Arthrobacter globiformis: one gene and its partner. The protein of the gene in region 2 binds, or shares a complex with, the protein of the main gene of each other region. Links are inferred from orthologs where the notes say so. Each region holds a gene or a part of one and is shown on either strand. Other genes may lie near its edges. The genes, in order: QFZ33_RS16935 and QFZ33_RS17805.

What was found.
Region 1: the proteins of QFZ33_RS17805 (region 2) and QFZ33_RS16935 are in contact, whole or in part, in a cryo-EM structure (PDB 8Z1Y), measured with the Escherichia coli proteins. The link is inferred for Arthrobacter globiformis from one-to-one orthologs.

What each region holds. Positions count from the first base shown.
Region 1 is NZ_JAUSXI010000001.1:3,643,265-3,650,492, forward strand. The notes cover bases 1-2,903. They hold QFZ33_RS16935 (ABC transporter substrate-binding protein), read left to right. Parts: upstream 1-566; coding sequence 567-2,240; downstream 2,241-2,903. Other genes in these bases: QFZ33_RS16930 (fasciclin domain-containing protein), read left to right, coding at 1-415; QFZ33_RS16940 (malate:quinone oxidoreductase), read left to right, coding at 2,318-2,903. Also shown: more of QFZ33_RS16940, read left to right, coding at 2,904-3,823; QFZ33_RS16945 (efflux RND transporter permease subunit), read left to right, coding at 3,901-7,119. UniProt on the Escherichia coli protein: Part of the ABC transporter DppABCDF involved in dipeptide transport. Binds dipeptides and accepts a wide range of side chains, including small neutral, bulky hydrophobic, and positively and negatively charged groups. Tripeptides are poor substrates.
Region 2 is NZ_JAUSXI010000001.1:3,828,682-3,844,924, reverse strand. The notes cover bases 5,370-8,191. They hold QFZ33_RS17805 (ABC transporter permease), read left to right. Parts: upstream 5,370-6,145; coding sequence 6,146-7,237; downstream 7,238-8,191. Other genes in these bases: QFZ33_RS17800 (ABC transporter permease), read left to right, coding at 7,240-8,191; QFZ33_RS17810 (ABC transporter substrate-binding protein), read left to right, coding at 5,370-6,016. In the rest of the region: QFZ33_RS17830 (helix-turn-helix transcriptional regulator), read left to right, coding at 1-263; QFZ33_RS17825 (cysteine desulfurase family protein), read left to right, coding at 311-1,540; QFZ33_RS17820 (NAD(P)/FAD-dependent oxidoreductase), read right to left, coding at 1,565-2,821; tRNA 2-thiouridine(34) synthase MnmA, read left to right, coding at 2,993-4,132; more of QFZ33_RS17810, read left to right, coding at 4,382-5,369; more of QFZ33_RS17800, read left to right, coding at 8,192-8,262; QFZ33_RS17795 (ABC transporter ATP-binding protein), read left to right, coding at 8,259-9,974; QFZ33_RS17790 (NADPH-dependent F420 reductase), read right to left, coding at 10,043-10,699; QFZ33_RS17785 (chorismate mutase), read left to right, coding at 10,795-11,217; QFZ33_RS17780 (hypothetical protein), read left to right, coding at 11,221-12,261; QFZ33_RS17775 (DUF4166 domain-containing protein), read right to left, coding at 12,293-13,012; QFZ33_RS17770 (DUF58 domain-containing protein), read right to left, coding at 13,060-14,352; QFZ33_RS17765 (AAA family ATPase), read right to left, coding at 14,357-15,337; QFZ33_RS17760 (DUF4350 domain-containing protein), read right to left, coding at 15,409-16,243. UniProt on the Escherichia coli protein: Part of the ABC transporter DppABCDF involved in dipeptide transport. Responsible for the translocation of the substrate across the membrane.

The DNA of each region.
Region 1 (7,228 bases), 190 kb from region 2 along the record:
GGCCCTGGACCCCGTGGCCGTCGCCGCCTCGAACAACCCGTTGCTGAAGACGCTCACCGCCGCCGTCTCCGGCAAGCTCAACCCCAAGGTTGACCTCGTGGACACCCTCAACGGCAGCGAGTTCACCGTATTCGCACCGGTGGACGACGCCTTCGCAAAGGTCGACGCCGCAACGATCGAGACGCTCAAGAAGGACGACGCCCTCCTGAGCAAGATCCTCACGTACCACGTGGTCCCCGGCCAGATCACCCCGGACAAGATTGTGGGCACGCACAAGACTGTGCAGGGCGGATCGGTAACCGTGACCGGGACCAAGGATGCCCTTAAGGTGGACGGCGGCAACGTGATCTGCGGCGGCGTACAGACGGCGAACGCCACCGTTTACCTCGTGGACTCGGTGCTGATGCCCAAATAGTCGCTGGGCCTGTTCCGGGAGTTCTTCTGGGCAGAGGCCGCGGTTCGCACCCGACAGTGCGGACCGCGGCCTTTTGTTGTTCCGTCAATTAGACTGGGTGGCGGGCAAACGCCGCCCACGCGCACCCCAGCAGTCCAGAGGTGGTAATCGAGTGCCCAGCAGTATCCCGCGCCGTACGGCCCTCAAGACCGGTGCCGTCCTTCTGGGCCTGTCGCTCACTTCCTGCACGAGCGAAGCCCAGCCCACGCCGTCGTCCGTTGCGGCAAGCACCAGAACACCTGCCGCTGCCCCGTCGGCGACCTTCACGTTCGGCACGGCATCGCAGCCTCTGGGCCTGGACCCCGCCCTGGCCAACGACGTCGAATCGCAGCGGGTCACCCGGCAGATCCTGGAAGGGCTGGTGGGCGTCGACCAGACAACGGGCGAGCCCACGCCGCTGCTGGCAACGCAGTGGACGGAATCGTCGGACGGCCTGGCCTACACCTTCACCCTTCGCCCGGGCATCAAGTTTCACGACGGTTCCCCTTTCAATGCCGACGCCGTCTGCACCAACTTCGACCGCTGGTTCAACTTTTCGGAGGCCCTTCGGAAGCAGGCTCCGGGAACCACCTTCAAAGGGGTCTTCAAGGAGCATGCCGACCACCGGGAGCTGTCCGTCTTCAAATCCTGCACCGCCCTGTCGGCGCTGCGGGTGCGGATCAGACTCACGGAACGCTTCACCGGCTTCCTGCAGGCCCTAACGCTTCCCGCGTTTGCCATCTCCTCCCCCAAGGCTCTCGCCGCCGGGAAGGCCGATCAGCCCAGCCTGCGGCGCGGCAGCCAGGCACTTTCCGCTTACGCCACCCATCCCGTGGGTACCGGCCCCTTCCGTTTCTCCGCCTGGGACAGCGCGGGAGTGACGCTCGCGGACAACAAGGAGTACTGGGGCACCCGGGGACAGATCGCCACCCTCAAATTCGTCACCTACGACCACCCGCAGACGCGGCTGCAGGCCCTGCTGGACGGCAGGATCGACGGCTATGACGCCGTGACGGTGGGAAACTTCGACCAGCTGGTCAAGCGCGGCAAGCAGATCATCCAGCGGGACCCGTTCTCGGTGATGTATCTCGGCATGAACCAGGAAATTCCGGTACTGAAGAACCTCAAGGTCCGCCAGGCCATCGAGCTGGCCATCGACAAGGACACGCTGATCAGGCGCTTCTTCATCGACAACACCGCCCAGGCTTCGCAGTTCGTTCCGCCCAAGCTGAGCGGGTTCAACAACAACGCACCCGCACTGGGCTATGATCCCCGCAAGGCGAAGGAACTCCTGGCAGAGGCCGGCTACAAGGGCCAGGCCCTGAAGTTCTACTACCCCATGAACGTCACACGGCCGTACCTGCCCACGCCGGAAAAGATTTATGCGGAAATCAGCCGCCAACTCACGGCGGTGGGCCTGAACATCCAGCCCGTCCCCGTGGACTGGACGGACGGCTACCTGCAGAAGGTGCAGAACCCGGGCGACCATGCCCTGCACCTGCTCGGCTGGAACGGTTCCTATTCCGACGCGGACAACTTCCTCGCCCCGCTCTTCGGCGAGAAGAACGGCGAGTTCGGCTACCAGGACCCGCAGGTGTTCTCCAAGATCGACCGCGCCCGCGGACTCCCGGACGGCCAGGAACGCACCCAGCAGTACCAGACCATCAACGCCCAAATCGCGGAGTCCTTGCCCGCCGTCCCCATCGCTTTCCCGATCTCCGCCCTGGCCCTGTCCGACCGGGTGATCAGCTATCCCGCCTCGCCGGTATTAAATGAAGTTTTCACCAAGGTCCAGCTGAGGCCTTGACGTAGGGGCGCAATTTCAGTTAGAGGGCGGTACAGGGATATTCTGTGACAGCCAGAGCCGCCTACGGGAGACTGATTGTGACCTTCATTTCCAAGACCCAACATGCCGACGTCGTCCTTATTGGTGGCGGCATCATGAGCGCCACGCTGGGTGCGTTCATCAAGCAGCTCGAACCCAACTGGACCGTCTCCCTGTTCGAGCGGCTCGACGAGGCCGGCCTGGAGAGCTCAGGACCGTGGAACAACGCCGGCACCGGACACGCCGCGCTGTGTGAGCTTAATTACTCCCCCGCCGCCAAGGACGGCTCGGTCAATCCTGCCAAGGCACTGCACATCAACGAGCAGTACCAGCTGTCCCGCCAGTTCTGGTCCCACCTGGTGGACAACTCCCTGATCGGCTCGCCCAAGGGTTTCATCAACACCGTTCCGCACATGAGTTTCGTCATTGGCGAGGACAACTCCAGCTTCCTCAAGACCCGCTACAACGCGCTCAAGGAGCACACCCTGTTCCGGAGCATGGAGTACTCCGAGGACTTCGCGCAGATCGCCAAATGGGCGCCGCTGATCGTCAAGGGCCGCGACACGAAGCAGCGCGTCGCCGCCACCCGCGCTGCCGAAGGCACCGACGTCGACTTCGGTGCCCTCACCCGGGAGTTGACCGGCTACCTTGCCAACAACGGCGTCGAAATCAACTACGGCCACAACGTCACCGATCTCCGCAGGGCGTCCGACGGCGGCTGGGACCTTTCGCTCAAGCACCCCGCTTCCGGTGAGCGCGGAAGCATCCGGGCCAAGTTCGTCTTCGTCGGCGCGGGCGGCGGAGCGCTGCACCTGCTGCAGGCTTCCGGCATCCCGGAAAGCAAGGGCTTTGGCGGGTTCCCGGTCTCCGGCCAGTTCTTCCGCTGCACGGACCCGTCCCTCGCGTCCCAGCACAACGCCAAGGTCTACGGCCAGGCTTCCGTCGGCGCGCCGCCCATGTCCGTGCCGCACCTGGATACGCGCTACGTCAACGGCAAGCGCTCCCTCCTGTTCGGCCCGTACGCCGGCTTCTCTACGAACTTCCTGAAGAACGGCAGCTACCTCGATCTCCCGCTGTCCATCCGGCCGAGCAACATCATCCCGATGCTCGCCGTGGCCAAGGACAACATGGACCTGACCGCCTACCTGGTCAAAGAGGTGGCCAAGCGCCACGGTGACAAAGTGGAGGCGCTGCGCGAGTACTACCCGGAGGCCCAGGACGGCGACTGGGAACTCATCACCGCCGGCCAGCGCGTGCAGATCATCAAGAAGGATCCGAAGAAGGGCGGTGTGCTGCAGTTCGGCACCGAGGTGATTGCCGCCCGCGACGGTTCCGTCGGCGCCCTCCTCGGCGCTTCACCTGGAGCCTCCACGGCCGTGCCCATCATGATCGAGCTCCTGCAGAAGTCCTTCCCCAAGAACTTCAAGGGCTGGCAGTCCAAGCTCAAGGAAATGATGCCGGGCTACGGCGTCAAGCTCGACGAAAACCCGGAGCTGGCGGCGGAGCTCGAGAAGGCCACCGCCAAGAGCCTCCAGCTGGAAGCATCGCCCGCAGTCCAGCGGTGACCGTCCAGCGCTGACCGGCGCGGGTTGCGGCAGGCACCACCGAAGGCAAACAGTCCGTCGACTCAGGAGATCATGCGATGTTCCGGCTGGCCCAACTATCCCTCGGGAACCGCGCACTCATCGCGCTGATCACCATCTTCGCCTCGGTGTTCGGCGTGATCACCATGTCCTCGCTGAAGCAGGAACTCATTCCCTCGGTGGAGTTCCCGCGGATCACGGTGATCACGTCGATGCCCGGGGCGTCGCCTGAGGTGGTGGACAAGCAGATCAGCCGGCCGCTGGAGACGGCGCTGAACGGCGTCGAAGGCCTGGAGTCGACGTCGTCCACCTCCCGCAAAGGCGTCTCGCAGATCAGCCTGGTGTTCACCTACGGTTCCAACCTGGACCGGGCCCGGAACCAGATCGACCGGGCAATTTCCAACGCGAAGCGCACGCTGCCGGACGACGTCCAGCCCCAGGCCATCGCCGGCAGCATCAGCGACTTCCCCATCGTCTTCCTCGCCGTCTCCTCCGACAAGCCGCTGAGCGAGCTGAATACGGACCTTCAGCGGCTGTCGGTACCGAGGCTGCAGAAGCTCGACGGCGTCCGAGGCGCCGACGTGACGGGCGGCGCCAACCGGCACATCCTGATCCAGCCGAACGCGGCCAGCATGGCCGCCGGCGGTGCCAGCATCCAGTCGGTCCGGAATGCCCTGACCAACAACGGCGATCTTGTTCCGGCAGGCACGATTGAGGAGAAGGGCCAAAGCCTCTCCCTGCAGATCGGCAGCCCGGTCGACTCGGTGGCCGCGGTGAAGTCCCTGCCGCTCAGCGGGGCCAAAGCCGGCACCACCATCGGTTCTGTGGCCGACGTCAGCATCAAGGATGACCCGCGCACATCCATCACCCGGACGAATGGCCTCGAGACGCTGGCCATTTCCGTGACGAAGAAACCCGAGGGCGACACCGTGGCGCTCTCGCACGCGGTGAAGGATTTGCTGCCACAGCTCGAGGCGGAGCTTGGCTCGAACGCCAAGTTCACCCCCGTCTTCGACCAGGCACCTTTTATCGAGAAGTCCATCAAGGACCTCACCACGGAGGGCCTCCTGGGCCTCGGTTTCGCGGTGGCCGTCATCCTCGTCTTCCTCATGTCCGTCCGCTCCACCCTGGTCACCGCCGTCTCCATTCCGCTGTCCCTGCTGATCACCTTCATCGGCCTGTCCGGCACGGGGTATTCGCTGAACATCCTCACGCTCGGCGCGCTGACCATCGCCATCGGCCGGGTCGTGGATGACTCGATCGTGGTGATCGAGAACATCAAGCGGCACCTGAGCTACGGCGAAGCCAAGCTCACCGCGATCCTCACCTCCATCCGTGAGGTGGCCGGCGCCATCACCGCCTCCACGTTGACGACAGTGGCCGTCTTCCTCCCGATCGCCTTTGTCGGCGAACTCACGGGCGAACTGTTCCGTCCGTTCGCCCTGACGGTCACCATTGCGCTGCTCTCCTCGCTCCTGGTGTCCCTGACCATCGTTCCCGTGCTCGCGTACTGGTTCCTGAAGAGTCCCGCCAACGGAGACGCCGGCTACGCCCCCCGCTCCGCCCGGGAAGTCCAGGCGCAGGCAAACGAGGCCGAGCAGCGCAGCCTCCTGCAGCGCGGATACCTTCCCGTCCTGAACAAGACCCAGAAGCACCCCGTGCTCACCCTGATCGCCGCGGTCCTGGTCCTCGGCGGGACCGCTGCCATGACGCCGCTGCTCGCCACCGACCTGCTGGGACGCTCAGGGGAGAACAGCATGACGGTCAAGCAGGAACTGCCCGCCGGCACGAGCCTCGAAGACACCAGCGCCGCGGCCCGGAAGATCGAGGACGTGATCCTGGCCATCGACGGCGTCAAGGACGTCCAGGTGACCTCCGGCAATTCGCAGGCGGGCTTCACCGCGCTGACGTCCTCGGGCGCCTCCAACTCCTCATTCACCGTTGTCACCGACGAAAAAGCGAACCAGGGCAGGCTGCAGGACGCAGTCCGCAGCCAGCTTGCGGCTGCCGGTGCTGCCGGCAAGATCTCCGTCGGTTCCCAGCAGGGAGGCTTCGGAACGTCCTCCACCGTGGACATCACCCTGAAGGCGGCCACCTCCGAAGACCTGGGGAAGGCCAGCGACGCGATGGTCAAGGCGATGACCGGAGTTCCCGGAAGCAGTGAGGTGACCACCAACCTGGCTGCCAGCCAGCCCGTGGTGCAGGTGAAGGTAGACCGGGCCAAGGCCGTTGCCGCCGGCCTGACCGAAGAGCAGGTTGCGGGCGTCCTCGCCTCCACCATCAGCCCCGTCCCAGCAGGCACCGTGCGCATCGACACGGACGACTTCCCCGTCCAGATCGGCGAAGGAAAACGCTTCACCAGCATCGGCGCCGTCCGCAGCATCCCGCTCCCGACAGCGTCCGGCGCCATCCCGCTCAGCCGGATTGCCGCCGTCGAACAGGTGGAGGTCCCCGTCTCCATCACCTCCAGCAACGGCCAGCGGACAGCGCGGGTGTCCGTCACGCCGTCGGGATCCAACCTGGGCGCCGTTAGCGCGGAGGTGCAGCAGCGCCTCAAGGCCGTGGACCTTCCCGCCGGTGTGACCGCGGAGATCGGCGGCGCCACCACCCAGCAGGCAGAATCCTTCCGGCAGCTCGGCCTCGCGCTGCTGGCCGCCATCGCCATCGTCTACGTGATCATGGTGGCAACGTTCAAGTCGCTGGTGCAGCCGCTGATCCTCCTCGTTTCGGTGCCTTTCGCCGCCACCGGAGCGGTTGCCCTGCTCCTCGTCACGCGGGTGCCGCTGGGGCTGCCGTCGTTGATCGGCATGCTGATGCTCGTGGGCATCGTGGTGACGAACGCGATTGTGTTGATCGACCTGATCAACCAGTACCGGAACCCGCGTGGCGGCAATCCGGGGATGAGTGTTGCCGACGCCATCACCCACGGCGCCCGGCAGCGGCTCCGGCCCATCCTGATGACCGCGCTGGCCACAGTCTTCGCGCTGACCCCCATGGCCCTGGGCATGACGGGCGGCGGCGGGTTCATTTCGCAGCCGCTGGCCATCGTGGTGATCGGCGGCCTGGTGTCCTCCACCGCGCTGACGCTGGTGCTCGTCCCTGTGCTGTACCGGCTGGTGGAGGGGCGGAGGGAGAAAAAGGAGCTCAAGCGCCAGCTCAAGCAGCGTCCCGGCTTCTCCTCCGCCGATGACGACGTCGATGCCGAGTTCGCGGACTGGACCACCGGCATGGTGCCCAAGCTCAGCGGACGACGTGCCGCCCCCGACTCCCCCGAATGACCCCGCCGCGTCACCACTTCTCCTCCCCACCCAACTAGGTCGCAGTTCAGGGCGTTCCCAGCGCTGGGAACGCCCTGAGCTGCTACCTACATGGGTGTCCGTCAGGGAA
Region 2 (16,243 bases):
CCCGGGGCCGTGCCCTGGGTGGGAACGGATCGTCCCTGGATGAAGTGCTCGGGAGCATTGGCTACATGCCCGAACAGGACGCCGAGGGCGGCATCATCCTGATGAACTGTCCTTTCCACCGGCTCGCTGACGGGCACGCGGACGTGGTGTGTGCCATGAACGGGGCGTTCTTGAGTGGTGCCGCCGCTGCCTGCGGGGTGCCGGAGGAGAAGGTGGTGGAGGACAGGACAGCCGGGCGCTGCTGCGCCAGGATCAGGCCCTGACTGATGCCCGGCGGTGTCGGAAACCCCGCGGCGTCTAGAATTTAAGCGTGCCTGTTTACCTGGACCATGCCGCCACCACACCCATCGCCGCCGAAGCCCTGGCTGCACTGACGCGCGAGCTGTCCCGGACCGGAAATCCGTCGTCCCTCCACGGCTCCGGCCGCCGGGCGAGACGCTCCGTGGAGGATGCGCGGGAAACCCTCGCCGCCGCGACAGGGGCCCATCCCTCGGAGGTCATCTTCACCTCGGGCGGCACCGAAGCGGACAACCTGGCCGTCAAGGGCCTGTATTGGTCCCGGCTGGCGGAAGACCCGCGCCGGCGCCGGATCCTGTGTTCCGCCGTCGAGCACCATGCCGTGCTGGACACTGTGGAGTGGCTGGAACGCCACGAAGGGGCGGAAGTTTCGTGGCTGCCCGTCAACCAGGACGGCGTGCTGGACCTCGAAGCGCTGCAGACCGAACTGGTGCGTGAGCCCGAGTCAATTGCGCTGGTGACGATCATGTGGGCCAACAACGAGGTCGGCAGTATCCAGCCCGTCCACCGGGTGGTAGAGCTTGCGCACGCCGCCGGCGTCCCGGTGCATTCCGACGCGGTCCAGGCGTTCGGCTCCGTTTCCTTGGATTTCCGGGCCTCCGGGCTGGATGCCATGTCCATCTCGGGACACAAGATCGGCGGGCCGGTCGGCGTCGGTGCGCTCATCCTTGGCCGGTCGGTGAAGCTCACGCCGGTACAGCACGGCGGCGGCCAGGAGCGTGACGTCCGCTCGGGGACGCTCGACACGGCGTCCATAGCGGCCTTCGCCGCCGCTGCTGACTGGGCCGCGAGGAACCTTGAGGCCGAGGCGGCGCGGATTTGCGGGCTGCGCGACCGGCTCATCACGGGGGTCCGTGACGCGGTTCCGGCGGCGGTGCTGCGCGGCCCGGAGGGCGAGGGGCGACTGCCCGGCAACGCCCATTTCACGTTCCCCGGCTGCGAGGGCGACTCCCTGCTGTTCCTCCTGGACCTCGCCGGCGTCGAATCGTCCACCGGCTCCGCGTGCACGGCAGGTGTTCCGCGTCCGTCGCATGTCCTCCTTGCCATGGGCCTGGACGAGGAGACCGCGCGCGGTGCACAGCGCTTCACCTTGGGGCATCCTTCGACGGAAGCGGACGTCGATGCACTCCTCGCGGCCCTGCCAGGTGCTTATGCCCGGGCGCGGCAGGCCGGAATGGCCGGGCACGAATCCTCCATTCAGACGGCTGCCACCGTTGCCCGGCAGGGGTCCGGCATCAGCTGATCCGGTATCAGCTGGTCACTGCCATCACCTGATCCCGGGCATCAGCTGGTCGAGCGGAACCGTCTCGTCCGCCAGCCGCTCGGCAGGCACCTCGGTCCGGCCGGTGATGAGCGCCTTGATGGTCTTCTGGGCACTTGGCTTGACGGACCGCGGCCAATTAACGCTCATGCCGGCCACAACACGCCCGTCCTGCTGCCAGAAGGCCACGAACTCCTTGCTGTCCAGCGAGCCGCGGATGACCGGAGCCGCCTTTGCTGCGAGCGACGGGAAGCCCGAGTACTCCATGCTGACGTCGAACTGGTCGGTGTAGAAGTAGGGAACCGTGTCCAGCACAACGTCCTGACCAAGCATGGCCCTGGCCGCCACCTTGCCGCCGTTGAGCGCGTTGGACCAGTGTTCGCTGCGGTGGTGCTCGCCGGTAAATGGATGCAGTGCATTGGCGGCGTCGCCGGCAGCAAAAATATTCGGAGCGCTGGTGCGGAGCGAAGCGTCCGTGAGGATACCGTTGCGGACCTCCAGCCCGGCCGCGGTGGCGAGTGCCGTTTCCGGAACCACTCCTACTGCGATGACCACGATGTCCGCGGGCAGGCGCTCGCCGGCGTCGGTCACCACGGCGGTCACCATTCCGTTCTGTCCGGTGATCTCCCTGGCGGAGGCGGGGAGCCGGAAGTGGACTCCGTTGTCCTCGTGCAGGGTGCGGAAAAAGCTGCCAACCTCTGGGCCGATCGCCGCGGCAAGCGGGATGTCCTCAAGCCCGAGCAGTGTGACCTGGTTGCCGTAGGTGCGTGCCGCCGCGGCCAGTTCCATCCCGATCCAGCCGGAACCGACGAGCACAACGTTCCGTCCGCCAGGCGACAACTGGTCCCGCAGGCGGCGGCTGTCGTCGAGCGTGCGGAAGGTGGTGACGCCGTCCAGTTCCTTGCCGCTCAACGGCAGTGTCCGGGGCGCCGCGCCGGGCGCCAGCAGCAGCGCCCCGTATCCCTGGATTGTTCCGTCTGCGAAGCGGACAGCGTGGGCTGCCGGATCAACCGATGCCACCGGTGTGGCCAGCCGGAGGCTGACGTTGTTGTCGGCGTACCAGCTCTCCGGCGCGACCTCGACGGCATCCTCCCCGGCTTTGCCGAGCAGGTACTCCTTGGACAGCGGCGGCCTGAGATAGGGAGGGTGCGGCTCGGTCCCCACGATGGTGATGTTCCCGGCGTATCCTTCGGCGCGCAGGGTGCGGGCCGCCGTCGCTCCGGCCAGCCCTGCGCCGGCGATGACAATGCTTTCAGGGGTCATAGCCCTACTCGATTCAGCCGGCAGGCCAAAGACCCGCATTCTAAAAATGATACTCTTGACTTTAGAAGGCCCGGCCGGGACCGTCAAGGAAATTTAGGCCTTGATTCCGGTAGCAAGTAGAATAGTTCGGCAACCCGTGCGTCCTGGGTCCAAATCCAACAGAAAGCCATAATGCGAGTTCTAGCAGCCATGAGCGGCGGAGTTGACTCCGCCGTTGCCGCCGCCCGCGCCGTCGAGGCGGGGCACGACGTCGTTGGCGTTCACCTCGCGCTATCGAGGATGCCGGGCACCCTGCGCACCGGCAGCAGGGGCTGCTGCACCATTGAAGATTCGCGCGATGCCTGGCGGGCCTGCGACGTCCTGGGGATTCCCTACTACGTGTGGGACTTCTCGGAGCGGTTCAAGGAGGATGTGGTCCAGGACTTCATCGACGAGTACGCCGCCGGCCGCACCCCCAACCCCTGCATGCGCTGCAACGAGCGCATTAAGTTTGCCGCCCTGCTCGAAAAGGCGATCGCCCTCGGGTTCGATGCCGTGTGCACGGGCCACTATGCCAAGGTCATCGAGGACACCGACGGAAACCGCGAGCTGCACCGGGCCGCCGACTGGGCGAAGGACCAGAGCTACGTCCTGGGCGTGCTCACCCATGAGCAGCTGAAGCACTCCATGTTCCCGCTCGCGGACACCCCGTCGAAGGCGGAAGTGCGCGCGGAGGCCGAACGGCGCGGACTGTCAGTGGCCAACAAGCCGGACAGCCACGACATCTGCTTCATCCCGGACGGCGACACCGCCGGATGGCTCGCGGAAAAGATCGACATGACTACGGGCGACATCGTGGATGAGACCGGCGCCAAGGTGGGCGAACACGGCGGAGCGAACACGTTCACCGTCGGGCAGCGGCGGGGGCTGAAGCTTGGCCGGCCGGCGGCGGACGGCAAGCCGCGGTTCGTGCTGGAGATCCGGCCGAAGGAAAACAGGGTGGTGGTGGGCCCCGAGGCCCTGCTGGCCATCGACGAGATCCGCGGCATCAAGGTGTCCTGGGCCGGCCTGCCCATCGATGAGGTTGACTCCGGCGCCGACTTTGACTGCCATGCGCAGGTGCGCGCACACGGCGACCCCGTTCCTGCCATTGCGCGGATGGAGCGTATTGCCGACGACGCCGGGATCGAGCGGGACAGCCTTGTGGTGACCCTAACCGATCCGCTGCGCGGTGTTTCGCCGGGCCAGACCGTGGTGCTCTACCAGGGCAGCAGGGTCCTCGGCCAGGCGACCATCGACGCTGCGCGGTCCCTGCAGCGGGCGCAGCTCTAACCGTGCTCCGGTTCTCGGAGTAGGAACGGCCGGCGGATGATCCGCCGGCCGTTTTTTGTTCGGCGTTTCCCGTTTCTGGCCGGTCTGGTCAACCGGGCGCAACCCCATCTGATAAATTTTGTGTCTCAACTCACACGATGCAATGTTTCACCGGGCAACCTTCTGGTTGAATCAGAGGCATCAGCGGGCTGCCCGCACACGAGTCAGATCGGGCACCCCGCGCGTACTCACCGAACAGAAAGTTCACAGATGGCAAAGAATCAGAGGGCCTTGCGGAGCGCTATCGCGCTGGCAGGCGTTTCCGCTTTCGCACTCACGGCCTGCACCGGCCCGTCCGGAGGCGGGGGAACATCCACCGGCGGCGCCGGCGGAGGGACCATCACCTACGGGACCACGGACAAAGTTGTCACCCTTGACCCTGCCGGATCCTACGACGCCGGCTCGTTCATGGTCATGAACCAGATCTATCCGTTCCTCATGAACTCCAAGCCCGGATCAGCCGAGGCCAGCCCGGACATCGCGGAATCCGCCTCCTTCACGAGCCCCACGGAATACACCGTGAAGCTTAAGCCGGGCCTCAAGTTCGCCAACGGCCACGCGTTAACGTCCTCGGACGTCAAATTCTCCATCGACCGCGTCGTCAAAATCGCTGACCCCAATGGGCCGGCGTCACTGCTCGCGAATCTGAAATCGGTGGCAGCCAAGGATGATTCCACGGTCGTCTTTACGCTTAAGGCGGCGAACGACCAGGTCTTCCCTAGCGTCCTCGGTACCAACACCGGTCCCATCGTCGATGAAGAAGTCTTTCCGGCGAACAAGATCATGAGCGACGACGAGATCGTCAAGGGCAAGCCCTTTGGGGGCCAGTACACTATCGAGAGCTACAAGAAGAACGAGCTTGTCAGCCTCAAGGCCAACCCGGACTACAACGGCTTGCTCGGCAAACCAGCCAACGACGGCGCCAACATCAAGTACTACGCCGACTCCAACAATCTGAAGCTGGACGTGCAGCAGGGCAACATCGACGTTGCCGGCCGCAGCCTGACAGCCACCGACGCCGCGGACCTTGAAAAGGACTCGAAGGTCAAGGTGCACAAGGGACCCGGCGGCGAACTGCGCTACATCGTCTTCAATTTCGACACCATGCCCTTCGGCGCCAAGACCGCCAACGCCGACGCCAAGAAGGCGCTCGCCGTCCGCCAGGCCATGGCCGACATTGTCGACCGAGACGCCATCGCAACCCAGGTCTACAAAGGCACCTACCTTCCTGCGTTCTCCGTCGTTCCGGATGGACTGCCGGGTGCAGCGCAGCCCCTCAAGGAGATGTACGGCGACGGCAACGGCAAGCCCGACCTTGACAAGGCCAAGAAGGCGTTCGCCGACGCCGGCATCACCGGCACGGTCAACATCAAACTGCAGTACAACCCCGACCACTACGGCAAGTCCTCCGGCGATGAATACGCCATGATCAAGGAACAGCTGGAAAAGTCGGGCCTGTTCAAGGTGGACCTGCAGTCCACGGAGTGGGTGACCTACTCCAAGGCACGCACCGCGGACGCCTACCCGGTCTACCAGCTTGGCTGGTTCCCTGACTACTCCGACGCGGACAACTACCTCACGCCGTTCTTTATCCCGGGCAACTTCCTCAAGAACCACTACGAGAACCCGGCGGTCACTGACATCATCAAGAAGCAACTGGTCACAGCTGACAAGACCGAGCGCGAAAAGTCTGTCGGCGACGCGCAGACGGCCGTCGCCAAGGACCTTTCCACGTTGCCGCTGCTGCAGGGCGCCCAGCTGATGGTGGCCGGCGCGGATGTCAAGGGCGTAGAACAGACGCTGGACCCGTCATTCAAAACCCGCCTCGGAGTGATCTCGAAGTAGGGCTCCACCCCATCAGGTCCTGACCAGCCAAGGAGGCGGGACGCCTTCCGGGCGTTCCGTCTCCTTGCTGGCCGGTGAACAGCGGATTCCGGATCCGTGACGGGCCCGGAAACACAGAATCAGGCAGTAATGACAACTCTCATTGAGGCGCCGCCAAGCGACGCAGACGGCCTTTTGCCGACAAAGAAAAAGAAGTCCGGCGGGGGACTGGGCCAGTACATTCTGATCCGGTTCCTCCTGATCTTTCCCACTATCTTCATCCTGGTCACCATGGTGTTCTTCCTCATGAGGATCACCGGCGACCCCATCACGGCTGCCATGGGCGGCCGCCTGCCTCCGGAGCAGCTGCAGCAGCGGATTCACGATGCCGGATACGACCGGCCGCTCCCCGTCCAGTACTTCGAATACCTGGCCCAGCTGGTGACCGGCAATTTCGGCACCACCCTGTCTGACAACCGCCAGGTAACTGAGATGCTGGCAACCTATGGTTCGGCCACGCTCGAACTCACCATTAATGCACTGATCGTCGCGCTTTTGGTGGGCATTCCATTCGGGATGATCGCCGCGCACCGGCGTGACCATCTTCCCGACGCGGTACTGCGCGTTTTTGCCATTCTCTGCTATGCCACACCCGTATTTTTTGCCGGTTTGCTGCTGAAGCTGACCTTCGCCGTGTGGCTGGGCTGGCTGCCCGTGGCAGGTCGGGCGAAAACCTCCAGCGAACTTGCCCTCACCGGGCTCCAGGCACCAACCGGAATCTATTGGCTGGACGCGCTCAGAAGCGGCAATATGGCCGCCCTCGGCGACGTGATGGCGCATGCCGTCCTGCCCGCTGTTGCCCTGGGCCTGCTGACAGCAGGCATCTTCCTCCGTCTGGTGCGAACCAATCTCATCGGCACACTGGGCCGCGACTACATCGAAGCGGGCCGCTCCCGGGGCGTCAGTGAATTTCGGCTGGTCACCAAGCACGCCTACAAGCCTGCCCTAATCCCCATCATCACCGTCATGGGCCTCCAGATCGCGGTGATGCTCGGCGGCGCAGTGCTTACGGAAAAAACCTTTGAGTGGAAAGGGCTGGGCTTCCAGCTGGCCAACTACCTGACGGCCCGCGACTTTGTGGCCGTCCAGGGCATCGTAGTCCTCCTGGCCGTCATCGTCGCCATCACCAACTTCATCGTGGACATCGTGGCCGCGCTGATCGATCCCCGTGTGAGGTACTGACAATGAGCACCAACCCTCCAGTGGAAGCCAGCGTGCACCGCAAAGCACCGCTGCTCAAACGGCTGCCCGTCATTTCCCATTTCAACAAAAGCGTCGGACTCCAGCGGGGCATGCTCGTCGTCGGCCTCGTCCTGACGGGCACGTTCCTCCTGACCGCCATTTTCGCGCCGCTCCTCGCCCCCTATGGATTTGCGCAACTTTCCGACGCCGACGGCAGCTTTCCCACGCAGCAGGCTCCCGGCGGAAAGCATCTGCTGGGCACCACCGTGGGCGGCTACGATGTCCTGTCCCGGGTCATCTGGGGCTCCCAAACCGCCATCCTCGTGATCCTTGTGGCCGTGGTGCTGTCCATCTTCGCCGGCGTCATCCTCGGCCTGGTGAGCGGGTATCTCGGCGGCTGGCTCGACCGCATCCTCGTGGTGGTGGCAGACGCCATCTACGCGTTCCCGTCACTACTGGTGGCCATCGTCATGGCCATCGTCATCAGCGGCGGCGAGTCCAGCCTCTTTGGCGGCGTGCTCGCCGCGGCGATCTCCATCACCGTGGTGTTCATTCCGCAGTACTTCCGGGTCATCAGGGCGGAGACCATCAGGCTCAAGGCCGAACCCTTTGTCGAATCAGCGAAGGTGGTGGGTGCCTCCAGCATCCGCATCATGGGCAGGCACATCTACCGGAATGCCACCCGCACCCTTCCGCTCATTTTCACCCTGAATGCCTCAGAGGCGATCCTGACCCTCGCGGGCCTGGGCTTTCTGGGATTTGGCATCGAGCCCTCGTCCGCCGCCGAATGGGGCTTCGACCTCAACAAGGCGCTGGCGGACACCACGTCAGGCATCTGGTGGACCGGCGTGTTCCCGGGTCTCGCCATCGTCTGGACGGTGCTTGGCCTCACGCTGGTGGGGGAGAGCATCAACGACCTCAACGATCCCCGCCTCCGCGGGCGCAAGCGCGCCGGGAACAAGGGCGGACCCGACCCGACCGCGGCGGCCCGGGCAGCCATTTCAGCAGATGTGAGAAGCTCATGACCATCAATATCGGATCTGTTTCTGACCGGCACGCCGCCGGCACCGGACCGGTGCTGGATATTGACCATCTCAAGGTCACGTTCGCCACCGACGCCGGGGACGTCTACGCCGTCAAGGACGTGAGCCTTGAGGTGAAGGCGGGGGAAGTGCTCGCCATCGTCGGTGAATCCGGTTCTGGCAAGACCGTGACGGCCAAGACCATCCTGGGCCTGCTGCCGGAAACTGCCATCAGCTCCGGGGCGGTGCTGATCAACGGCAGCAACGTCATCAGTGTCAGCCCGGGGAAGCTGCGCCAGATCCGGGGACGTGACGTGGCCATGGTCTTCCAGGAGCCGTCCACGGCACTGAACCCCGTGTTTACGGTCGGCTGGCAGATCGCCGAAGGGATCCTTGCCCACGCAAGCCGGGACAGCGGCAAGCGGGTTACGGCGAAAGAGGCGAAGGCCAAGGCCGTCGAAGCCCTGCGCAAGGTGGGGATCCCGGACCCGGAAACCCGCGTCAACTACTACCCGCACCAGTTCTCCGGCGGCCAGAAGCAGCGCGTGGTCATCGCCGCAGCGCTCGCCCTGAACCCGGGGCTGATCGTGGCCGACGAACCCACCACCGCCCTGGACGTCACTGTGCAGGCGGAGATCCTGGAGCTCCTGCGGGACCTAAGGGACAAGTACGGGACGTCCATTGTGCTGATCACGCACAACATGGGCGTCGTGGCCGACCTCGCCGACCGCGTCGTGGTGATGTACCAGGGCGACGTCGTCGAGGAAGCCAGCGCGAGATCCCTCTTCGCCGATCCGCGGCAGGACTACACGCGGAAGCTGCTGGCCGCCGTCCCGCACCTTGGCCGGCACTCGGCCTCCGAAGGTATGACGGAGCGGGCGCACCAGGGCGGGCAGGTGCTGGTGGAGGCCAAGGGCCTCACCATCGAATATCCCGGACGGCTTGGCAGCCCCGCCTTCAAGGCAGTGGACGGGGTGAGCTTCACGGTGTCCGAGGGCGAGGTGTTCGGACTCGTTGGCGAGTCCGGCTCCGGGAAGACCACCATCGGCCGGGCCATCGCCGGCCTCAACCGGACCACCGGCGGAAGCCTGAACGTCCTGGGCTACGAGATGCTGAACTTCAAGGAACGGACCTTCAAGCCGCTTCGCAAGGAGATCGGGTTCGTCTTCCAGGACCCGGCAGCGTCCTTCAACCCGCAGCTGACCATCGGCGACTGCGTCGCCGAACCGCTGGTCATCCACACAAACCCTTCACCGGCGCAGGCGCGCAAGCGCGTGGGTGAGCTGCTGGAGTCAGTCCAGTTGCCGGCGTCGTACGCTGACCGTTTTCCGCATGAGCTGTCCGGCGGGCAGCGCCAGCGCGCCTCCCTGGCGCGGGCGCTAATCCTGAACCCGAAACTGCTCATCGCCGATGAGCCGACGTCGGCGCTGGACGTTTCGGTGCAGGCGAAAGTCCTGGAGCTCTTCCGTGAGATCCAGCGGGAGTTCGGGTTCGCGGCGCTGTTCATCAGCCACGACCTTGCGGTGGTGGATATGCTGTCGCACTGGGTCGGGGTGCTGTACAAGGGCAAACTCGTTGAGCAGGGAATCGGTCATCACGTCATGAGCTCTCCGCAGCATGACTACACGAAGCGCCTGATCGCGTCGCTGCCTGTCCCGGATCCGGCCGAGCAGGCGAGGCGCCGGGAGGACCACCGCGCCCTGTTGGGCATCTGAGCACAAATGGCACGGCAAACTGGCGTCCCCGCCCTCCGCAGAGGGCGGGGACGCCAGTTTTCGCTGTTCTAGTCAGAAACCACCTTGATGTTGAATACGCTGTCCCCCTGCTTGAGGAAAATCCGCAGCCACAGCGGCAGCCACATCTCCATGCCCCGTGCCGCCTCGAGCGGGCCCAGGTCCCTGATGTGTTCGGTCCGCCACCCAAAGTCCAGCAGGAGTCCGGCCACCACTTCCTTGGCCTCTGCGTCGTCCCCGGCCATGAACACGTCGTGATCCCCACCTGCCAGCCGGTCCGGCGCCACCATGACGTCGGCGCGCATGGTGTTCAGGGCCTTCACCACGCGGGCCGTGGGAAACGCCCTTTGGATGGTTTCCGCGAGGCTGTCGGTGTTCGAGATGGAGAGCGACGGCGGGAAGCCAGCCGAATGGTCCAGCGGGTTGGCCACATCGATCAGCACCTTGCCGGCGAGGTTCTTCGTGCTGGCCGCAGCCAGCACGTCCAGCGAAACCGCGCCGGGAGTCGCGTTGATGACCACCTCGGCCTCCGCCGCGGCGTCGAAGAACGTCGCGGCTTTGGCTCGCGGCCCCGCCGCCGCTGCCCACCCCACGGCGGCCTCGTTGGTGGCGGTCCGAGACCCGAGAACGACGTCGTGCCCCGACTCCACGAGTTTTCCCGCCAGGGTTCTGCCCGCCACACCGGTACCAAGAACTGCGATCCTCATGTGCATCCTCCCTCATCAATATGCGCGAACACTTCATTCTCTGCCAGCATCCTTAACACGGGCAGAGAGTCCTGCGGTGCCCATAGACTGGAACCATGACCGAGCTGAACCATGATCTGCCTGACACCGACTCATACAATCCTGCCGCCAGCTCTCTGGCCGGGCATGTGGATCCTGCGGTGATGGCGGAGCTGCTATCAATCCGGTCAAGTATCGACAACATCGATGCAACCCTCGTCTACCTTCTAGCGGAGCGGTTCAAGGCTACGCAGAAGGTGGGATTCCTCAAGGCTGCCCACCGCCTCCCTGCGGGGGACCCCAGCCGTGAAACTGCCCAGATCGCTCGGCTCCGCCGCCTCGCCGAGGACGCGCAGCTGGACCCGGCGTTTGCGGAAAAGTTCCTGAACTTCATCATCGGCGAGGTGATCCGGCACCACGAGGCGATCGCAGAGGACCACAACGCCGGCGGCGGAACGGCCAACGGGTCGGCCAGCCCCTCCGCGCCGATTACTGCCTAAGCCGTGCCGGACCTAGACCTTCAGCTGCCGGCCCAGGTAACTGCCACCGCCCTTGGACCATGGCCGGGCCAGGACCCGGTGGAGGCCACCCGCATCATCCGCGGTGAGCTCGGCAGCCCGCACCTTCCTTTTCTGGCTGAACTTCCCGACCGCGGCGTCGGTGCCGACGCCATAGGCCGCACCGCCTCACTCCTGGTGGACCTGGCAGTGGACGTCCAGCCGCACGGCTGGCGGATCGTTGACCGGCCCGGGCGTGACCTGGTCCGGGCAAGGTCTGCCCTGTCCACGGACATCAACGTGCTGGCCGATATCGCCGGCGAAGAGGACAGCGCCGCCGATGAATTCAAGGTCCAGCTGCGGGGCCCCCTGAGCCTGGCCGCCGGCCTGCACCTGCACAACGGCGAGCGTGCCCTGATCGACTATGGCGCCCGCCGCGATATCGCTGCTTCCCTCGCCGCCGGGGTTGGTGCGCACTTGGCCAAAGTGTCCGCCGCCGTTCCAGGGGCCAGGCTCGTGGTGCAGCTGGACGAACCGGACATAGCCTCCGTCCTCGCCGGCACCATTCCCACCTCCAGCGGCTACCGGACCCTGCGCTCCGTCCCCGGACACGAGGTCACGGAGCTCTGGCGCGTGGTGGTTGACGCCCTTCGCGGGGCCGGCGCCGCCGAGATCGCCATTGCGGTGCCGGAGATCGAGGCCCCGTTCGAAAGGATCCTGTCTGCCGGCGCGGACGCCATCGCGGTTCCGCTGCGGGCCCTGACCACCCGGCAGTGGGAGCAGCTCGCGGAGGCAGTCGAAGCCGGCAAGCGGCTCTGGGCAGGGGCCCTGCAGGTTGACGGGCCGGGCGGCGTGCCGAAGGCATCCGACGTTGTTGAATCTGTCCGGCGTCCGTGGCAGCAGCTGGGACTGCCGATCGCGGCGCTCGGCACGGTGCGGGTCACGCCGTCGGGCGGCCTTGAAAGGCAGTCACCCGCCGCCGCGACGGAAGTCATCACCCGCCTGACCCAGGTTGCCGACGGCCTGAACCAGCTGGCGCTCGGTTGATCAGCGCCCGGCCGAGCATGCTGGAGCTGCCTTAGCTTCGTCTCTCCCAGCGGTCCGGCCTGGCATGCGCCGGAATGAAGCCAGCCGAAGAACATCCGGGCGGATACGGTTCCAGCCGGTAGTCGAAGTGCCCCGCATAAACCAGGACGAGGCCGAGCTGCGGCTGGATCACCTTGACCTGGATCCTGTGCCGCCCGGTTTCCCCCGCGGCCGGATCCCACCACTGCTCCGCGTACGCTTTCGCGTCAAGGGCGGCTGGCAGCGGCAACCGGAGCGGGCCGAGGAACACCCGCGATACTTCGGAGACTCCCCGCAACCGGCCCTCGGCCGTCACGCCGAGGTTGAGGTCCGTGACCAGCCGGTGGTACCGGCCCACATAGTCAACGAGGCGTGCCTGGCCATCGGCGCCGCCCGCTTCCACACTCGTGGTGTCTTGGAAGATCCTTCTCCTGCCGGGGAAGAATATCTCGCGCCGGGCGGTCAGGCTGGAGCGGCCGAAAGGATCGAGATGCGCATGGTTCTCGATCCGGAACGGCACGCCCTCGCCGTACTCCGGAAAGAATGCCTGCTCACCGGCGGTCAGCCGAAGCATCGGCCGCAACCACTGCTGCCTGCAGCCCGCCACGTCGAAAACGCCCTCGCCGACGCCAAAGCTGCCGGAACCCGGGGCAAGCGAAAAGTACTCCTGCAGTTCCGGCTGCAGCCGGAAGAAAGCGGCGCCCAGCGCCTGGCGGTAGATCGGGGCGTTCACGGCGGCTCCTGACATCTGGTCTGATGATTCTGCATTCCGGCTGACACTCACAGCCGCCCTGCCGCCTTGAGCCGGATATAGGCATCGGCCAGCGCCGGCGGCAGCTGGTGAGGTTCGGCGTCCACCACTTCGACGCCGAGTTGGCGGAGCTGGGCACTCACGGCTTCCCGCTCGAGCAGGGCTCGTTCCGCGGCCGCCGCGCGGAACACCTGGGCCGCCGTCGTCCTGTCCTGGAGCATCTCGCCAAGCAGGGGGTCCCGGACCGACGCCACCACCACTACGTGCTGCTGGGCGAGGCGCGCCGCCATCGGAATGAGGCCTTCCTCCGGCGCGCCGCCATCCAGTGAGGTGAGCAGGACCACGAGCGAACGGTGCGCCGAAACTGCCCGGACCTGGGCAGGCACCTGTGCCCAGTCCAGCTCGATGAGTTCTGCCTGCAGCGGCGCCGCCGCCTGGACCAGCTGCCCCAGCAGGTTGCCGCCCGCCGCCGTGCCGGCCCGGGCGCGCATCCTCCGGTCGAAGGCGAAGAAATCGACGCGGTCACCGCCGCGTTCGGCAAGGACACCCAGCAGCAGTGCGGCCTCGATGCCGGTATCCAGCCGGGGCTCGTCGTTCACGCGCGCAGCGGCGGTCCTCGATGTGTCCAGCATGATCACCACGCGGCGGTCGCGCTCCGGCCGCCAGGTGCGGACGACGACGGCGGAGCGTCTCGCGGTCGCGCGCCAGTCGATGGAGCGGACGTCATCGCCCCGGACATAGTCGCGCAGGGAGTCGAATTCGGTTCCGGCGCCGCGGATCTGCACTGCCGCCTTGCCATCGAGTTCCCGCAGCCGGCGCAGTTTGGACGGCAGGTGCCGCCGGGAATTGAAAGGCGGCAGCACCCGAAGTGATCCGGGAGCGTGCACGGTTTTTTGGCGGGCGGCCAGCCGGAGCGGCCCGAAGGAGCGGACTGTGATGTGGCGCGCCTTGAGGTCGCCCCGCCGTACGGGCCTGAGCCTGACGCTTAGGCGGCGTCTTTCACCGGCCGGAACTTCTGCCGCCTGGACCGGGTTTTCCGCCCCGGCGGAAGGCTGCCAGGCGTCACGCACCAAGGCCCTGAGCCTTCGCGTGCCACGGTTATGCACCGTCAGCACAGAGTCCGCCGCGCCCCCAAGCGTGACGTTGGCGGGCGCTGACCTTTCCACCGATACCTGCTGCAGTGCCGCAGCCAGCAACACGTCCAGCAGGATCAGGGCACCGAGGACCAGGAGCACGGCAAGCACGGTCAGCCAGCCGGGAAAGAGGAGGACCGGTGCCAGCCCGGCCGCCGCCAGGAGTACGAACCGCCCGGAAATGGCCACGGGATCAGCGGGGGACCGGCACGGAGGCCAGGATGCTGCCCAGCACGTCGTCCACCTGGACACCGTCCATCAGGGCTTCGGGCCGGAGCGCCACACGGTGCCGCAGGCACGGCTGTGCCAGCGCCTTGACGTCATCCGGAGTGACAAAGTTCCGGCCTGAAAGCCAGGCCCAGGCCCGCGACGTGTTCAGCAGTGCTGTGGCGCCGCGCGGCGAGACGCCAAGCTGGAAGGACGGGGCCGCACGGGTGGCCCGGACCACGTCAACGATGTAGCCCAGCACCTCCGGCGCCACTTCGACGGCGGCTACTGCCCGCCGTGCCCGTTCCAGTTCGTCGGCCCCCGCCACCGGGCGGATGCCGGCCGCGGCGAGGTCACGGGGATCGAAGCCGGCGGCGTGCCTGCGGACGACTTCGATCTCGGCGGCACGGTCAGGCAGGGGCATGGTCAGCTTGAGGAGGAAGCGGTCCAGTTGAGCCTCGGGCAGGGGGTAGGTGCCCTCGTATTCGACGGGGTTTTGCGTGGCCGCCACGATGAAGGGCACCGGCAGCCGGCGCGATACGCCGTCCACGGACACCTGGCGTTCCTCCATGGCTTCCAGCAGTGAGGCCTGGGTCTTGGGCGGCGTCCTGTTGATTTCGTCGGCCAGGAGCATGTTGGTGAAAACCGGGCCTTCGCGGAAACTGAAGTCCGAATTGGCGGCGTCGTACACCAAGGACCCCGTGACGTCGCCGGGCATGAGGTCCGGTGTGAACTGCACGCGTTTGGTGTCCAGACTCAGGGCAGCGGACAGGGCCCGGACCAGGAGTGTCTTTGCCACGCCCGGCACGCCCTCGAGCAGCACATGTCCGTGCGACAGCAGGGCGATCAGCATGCCGGTGACCGTGGAATCCTGGCCCACCACTGCCTTGGCCACCTCATGCCGGACGTCAAGCAGCGCCTGCCGGACAGGATCCGGGGCATGATCCGGGGCGTGCGGAGCGGCCATGGTGCCCACCGGCGCTACGCCGTAGGTCCCGTCGCCGTAGGTCCCGTGCGGGTGGCCGTTTGGCTGCTGGCTCATCTGGCCTGTACCTCTTTCTCTAGTCGGACAAGGTCCTGGGCCCAGCGCACAAGCTGGGCCTCGGTCGCGGGACGCTGTTGCAGGAGCTGCTGTATTTCGGCGGCGTTCCGGTCCAAATGCCGGCCTGCGGCGGCCGCCACTTCAGAGCCGGTCACGTCAGAAAACCCGGCTGCGGTACCCACCCGGAGTGCCGAGGCAAGCCGGACGATGGTGCCGGCACGGAGTGTGTCCGCCGCCCGGGCAACGTCGTGGGCCTCGTGGTACAGGCGGGCCCTGCCCTCGGCGGTTTCCGCGGATTTCACCACCACCGGCAGGGGTTCGAAGACCAGCGGGCCCAGGCGACGTCCGCGCCACAGCACGGCAAACAGGGCCACCACAATGAGCCACGGGGCCACAAACGCCGACCACGCCGGTGCAAGTTCGGCGAGCGTCTTCGGTGCGGTGCTGCCCCCGAGGTCCCCGGGACCCGGCAGGTACCAGACGAGGTCTCCCTGGCTGCCCAGGGTCCGCAGCGTGAGGGCGGCGTTGCCGTTGGCGGACAGGAACTGGTTGCTGATCACGGCCGTGCTGCCGATGACCACGAGCTTTCCGTTCTCTGCCGAGGCGTAAAGGCCCCGCCCGCTCCCGCCGGCGCCGTAGCAGACGGTGCCGCCGGTGTACAGGAAGCCTCCGTCAGCGCTGATGTCACCGGCGGTCTGGGCATCGGCAACGGCACATCCCGGCTGGAGGGTCTGCTCCGAGCCGGGGACCACCCCGGCCTGCCTGATGGTGCTGCCCAGGCCGGTCAGTGTGGCCAGGCGCGGCGACACCACCACCAGCCGGTCCGTCTCT